Regions from separate parts of the Companilactobacillus ginsenosidimutans genome, predicted to be linked through region 2. Evidence: riboswitches for the same ligand, from Rfam matches in the RefSeq annotation. Region 2 holds a riboswitch; the other holds the start of a gene.
What was found. A riboswitch is a leader RNA that binds a small molecule or an ion and turns the genes downstream of it on or off. The one in region 2 is predicted to bind lysine.

Region 1 (2,493 bases), 1.1 Mb from region 2:
TATGTTCATATGAAATTCCGTAGCGATAAAATATTTTTAGAAGTTGTAATGTGAATCCTACTTCCTTATTTAATAGGTATCTGTGCAAATATAAGGCTGAAAAACGTTTTGAACTTGCGATACCTGTGATGGGATTTGCAGGATTGAATAAAAATTGTTCTGGAACAATCAGAGTACCAGGGGCACTTGGGTTATTAGTGTTTTTAACATTAACAGGAACTTGTCCTTGAACGGCAGGAATAATTGCTTCATCCTGGAAAACGGAGAATCCGGCGTACGATAATTCTCGCATTTCTCGATATGACATTTTTTGAATCGCAGCTGGGTCTTTAACAACATGGTTATTAGCAACATAAATTGCATCCACATCGGTAAAGTTTTCATAGAGATCAGCTTTAAATCCACGGCTTAAGATAGCTCCAGTAATATCTGAACCACCACGTGTAAATGTGTAAATAGAGCCATCTTCACTGTATCCGAAGAATCCAGGAAAAACGATACGTTCTGAACCGAATTTGTATTTACTTAAATTAAGATAAGTATCTTCTAATACATCAGCATTATTAGGTTCACCGCCAACTAAGAATCCAGCATCTTTTGGATCAAGAAATTTGGCAGGAATTCCTTCACTATTTAATACAGCAGCTAGTAAAATCGCATTCATGTATTCGCCGTGTGCCTTGAATGCAGCCATGAGATGATCGTTGTCAGAAAATTTAGTGGTGGCAAGAGTCTCTAATTTTTGTTTTATAGTGTTAATGGTGCTATCTTCAAGTTCAAAGTAATCGCTAATTTCTTGATATCGGTCGACAATTTTTTCGACAGTTTCTTTGAAATCCTTTTTCTCTAAAACGAGATTAGCGTATTCGATCAATAGATCGGTTACTTTTACGTCGCCATCAAACCTTTTTCCAGGCGCCGATGTTACGACAACTTTCCTATCTGAGTCATCATCTATGATGCTGACAACCTTATTAAACTGTTCACCTGTAGCAAGTGAACTACCACCAAATTTAACTACTTTCACTAAAATCACCTCAAAATTAATTAGAAAATTAATATAGTTTTAATAAAACTCTAGCATTATTATGTATTAAATCAAGTAAATCATATTAAATGTTAGAAAACTAGGAGAATATCGTGATTTAGACTTGACGAATTATTAGACTTGTTATAATGTTTTAACCAACAAATGAATAGAGGTCGCAACAGACATGAGTATGCAAGGGAGTTCCTGTATGAACTAAGAACTTGTTAAAAGGGAATGTTGCCGAAGCGCTAGGCTATGCAGAACTTAGTGTGCTGGGACGTGTCAATAAGATGACATGGACTGTCGTAGCAAAAAAGTCGGCTACGGTGCGCTTACGACAATTATGATGCAGAATAAATCAATGATTCTTGGATCTCTTTGTTTAAGTAAGCAAAGGGGTCTTTTTTTATCCCTTTATCTTAAAAATGAAAGGTAGATTAAATATATGATTAGTAGTGAATTGAATTCAGATAACAATGGTCATTTGATACTTGGAGGCGTTGATTCAGTTGAATTGGCACACAAGTATGGAACTCCATTAGTAGTTTACGATGTGGAGGAGATTCGCAAGACAATCAATAGTTTTAAATCAAGCCTTGATAGTACTTGTTTGAAATATGAAATTAGTTACGCAAGTAAAGCTTTTGCTACAGTGGCAATGTATCAAGTATTGAAACAAGAAAAACTTCATACAGATGTTGTTTCTGGTGGAGAGTTGTATACAGCTTTGAAAGCAGGGTTTCCTGCTAATAAAATTAGTTTCCACGGTAACAATAAATCTAGAGAAGAATTGGAAATGGCCGTTGATAACAAAATTGGTGTCATTATCCTAGATAACTTTTTAGAAATTAAGTTGCTTAAAGAAATATTGGAAGAAAAAGATACTAGCATCAATGTTATGTTGAGATTAACACCTGGTATTTCAGCTCATACACATGAGTATATTCAAACAGGACAAGTTGATAGTAAATTTGGATTTGATGTTCAATCGGATCAAGATAAAGAAGCACTTCAGCAAGTTCTCGCAATTCCTCAGATGAAATTGATTGGGATTCACGCGCATATCGGTTCACAAATCTTTGGAGTTGATGGATTTGTCGGGTTAGCCAACAAAATGGTTGAAATTGCAGCTGATTGGAAAAAAGAATTTGATTATACACCTCAAATTTTTAATTTAGGTGGTGGTTTTGGAATTAGCTATACTGATGAAGATGAACCGATTGGAGCAAACGTTTTTATTGATAAAATTGTTTCTACTATAAAGGAACAAACTAAATCAGCTGGTCTTCCACTACCTGAGGTATGGATTGAACCAGGACGCTCAATAGTTGGCCCTGCTGGATTTAATTTATATACCGTGGGTTCTCGTAAAGATATTCCTGATATGCTCTCATACGTCAATGTTGACGGTGGTATGGGTGATAACATCCGACCAGCATTGTATCAAGCAAAATATGAGGCGG
Region 2 (2,493 bases):
ATCCAGCAAAGGAACAACAAGATCAAGCCTGAGTAACTAACAAGCAATTTGATCACATTGAAGTCGACCAATGAACGAACATCTTGTCCGATGATAATGATGATACCAAGGACAATTGCTAAGATAGGCCCAAATGGGAACCACTTAGCTTTATATTTCAGATCATCAAGGCTGTAGCCGTGGAATAAATAAGCTTTTCTGAAACGATAATGTGAGAAAGCTATTCCCAGCCAGGCAATAAATCCAGTTAAACCACTGGCAGCAACTAACAATTGATAAAATTGGTTACCATACAAACTTGTGAATAACGCAATTCCACCAACAACAGCAGTCAAAATCAATGAGAACAATGGCACACCACGGTTATTAGTTCTTTGGAAAGCCTTAGGAGCCATTTCTTGCTTACTCATTGACCAAAGCATACGACTAGCTGCATATAGTCCGGAATTAGCAGCTGAAATAACTGAGGTTAAAATAACCGCATTCATAACTCCGGCAGCCAATGGAATACCAACTTTATTAAATACAATCGTGAAGGGACTGATTGCGATGTCAGTAGCACCTGATCCTAACAAGTTTGGACTTGTATAAGGGATCAATGCACCAATAACAGCAATTGATAAAATGTAGAACAAAAGAATTCTCCAAAAGACTTGTTTGATAGCCTTAGGAATACTCTTTTCTGGAGTTGCTGATTCACCAGCTGTGATACCAATTAACTCGGTACCTTGGAAGGAGAACCCAGCAACAACGAATACACTTAGAATAGCGGGAACCCCACCTACAAATGGTGCTTTTTTATAGGTAAAGTTTGTTAGACCAACAAAGTGTTGATTACCTAGAATACCTAAAATACTTAGAATACCGACAATCAGGAAGACAATAACGGCAGTAACCTTGATGGAAGCTAGCCAATACTCAGTTTCACCGAACGAGCCGACTGAAACAATATTAATTACAAATAATACGACTAAGAAAGTTAAACTGATCTTCCAGGAATCCCATGATGGGAACCAATATTTAATAACGATTGAAATCGTTGATAAATCGACAGCCAAGGTAATCGCCCAGTTGAACCAATAGTTCCAACCTAATGCGAAACCTAACGCAGGATCAATAAACTTTGTTGCATATGTTGCGAATGAACCAGTAACAGGCATGTAAGTTGCCATCTCTCCCAAACTGGTCATTAAAAAGTAAACCATGATACCAATTGCAACATAGGCAATTAAAGCACCACCTGGTCCGGCTGTTGAAATCGACGAACCACTTGCAACAAAAAGTCCAGTTCCGATTGAGCCACCAAGCGCAATCATGGACAAATGGCGAGTCTTCAGCGACCGGTTTACATCTGTATTTTCCATTTTCTTTCCCCTATCTGCTTTGAATACAAAAAAACCTTATTATCAGAAAAAAACCACTGACAATAAGGATTGTATTGTTATCCAAATGATCAATAGCTCAACGCACCAACGTGCGACAGTCCGTTACTTGTTGAGTAACGACCCAGCTCTTTTGTTGTAGGGACAAAAGTAGCTTCGGCATTAATTCCTTTCATGATTTATCAAAGCACCTACTGCTCTAAATCATTACTGATGATTAACGCGCCTCTATCTGCATGTACAACATTATAAAGAAAAGTAATGGTTGTCGCAAGTACTGGCACTAATTAAATGTTACAATAATTTTTATAAGAAAGCGCATCCGGGGGTGATTATTTATGCTCGAGACGGTTTTTTTAGGCAAACAGGATGTCGAAAAATATCAAATGTTGACGGTTATAAAATCTTTACCAAAGATTCAATTGAACCTTAGTACGATAGGAAACAGACTACATTTCACCTATCAAAAAACTTACAACATTTTTCAAGCCTTATTAGACGATATTTTCGATTTTAATCCGGCCTTGCAAAAAAAATCAGCAAAAATCGAATCAATTGAATTTGATAAAATCTCTATTGATAGGTATCGGCTGTTTCTATTTAAAAATTCTATAGTTTTCCAAGCTTTTGACTATGGATTCACAAACGCAAACCCGACATTTGAAAACTTCAGTAACTCACATTTCACAAGTAAATCAACACTAAATCGTCGTATGTCGAACTTCAGAAAGTTACTTAAAAACTTTGGCATCAAAATTTCTAATACAACCTTAGAGCTTAAGGGTGACGAGAAAAACATCAGATGGCTGGCATACTTTATCTACTGGTATACCTTCCATGTCCTAGAATGGCCTTTCAGAATTGTTCAACAAGACGCTGTAGACAAAATTGTTAGTCGAGACGATAATCCCCCATACAACCCAGTAATGAAACTTCAAATGGAAATTCTTGTTGCTATTTCTAGAATCAGACTCATCAAACATCGGTACCTCGACACGATGTCTGGTTACAATGAAGTTTTTGGTAACAAAACAATTGGAAAAGAATTAATCACACGTGAAGATTATTCTATCGTACCAATGGATAAATTGGATAACGAAAATAAACTATT

Region 1: it holds a riboswitch for lysine, as region 2 does, so the genes downstream of both, lysA (diaminopimelate decarboxylase) here and ABM34_RS11255 (amino acid permease) in region 2, are expected to answer to the same signal.

The regions. Positions count from the first base shown of each region.
Region 1 is NZ_CP012034.1:812,461-814,953, reverse strand. Features, by position in the region: gene ABM34_RS04190 (aspartate kinase) at 1-1,027, opposite strand, end outside; lysine riboswitch at 1,190-1,371, shown strand; gene lysA (diaminopimelate decarboxylase) at 1,476-2,493, shown strand, end outside.
Region 2 is NZ_CP012034.1:2,256,505-2,258,997, reverse strand. Features, by position in the region: gene ABM34_RS11255 (amino acid permease) at 1-1,364, opposite strand, end outside; lysine riboswitch at 1,450-1,621, opposite strand; gene ABM34_RS11250 (helix-turn-helix domain-containing protein) at 1,721-2,493, shown strand, end outside.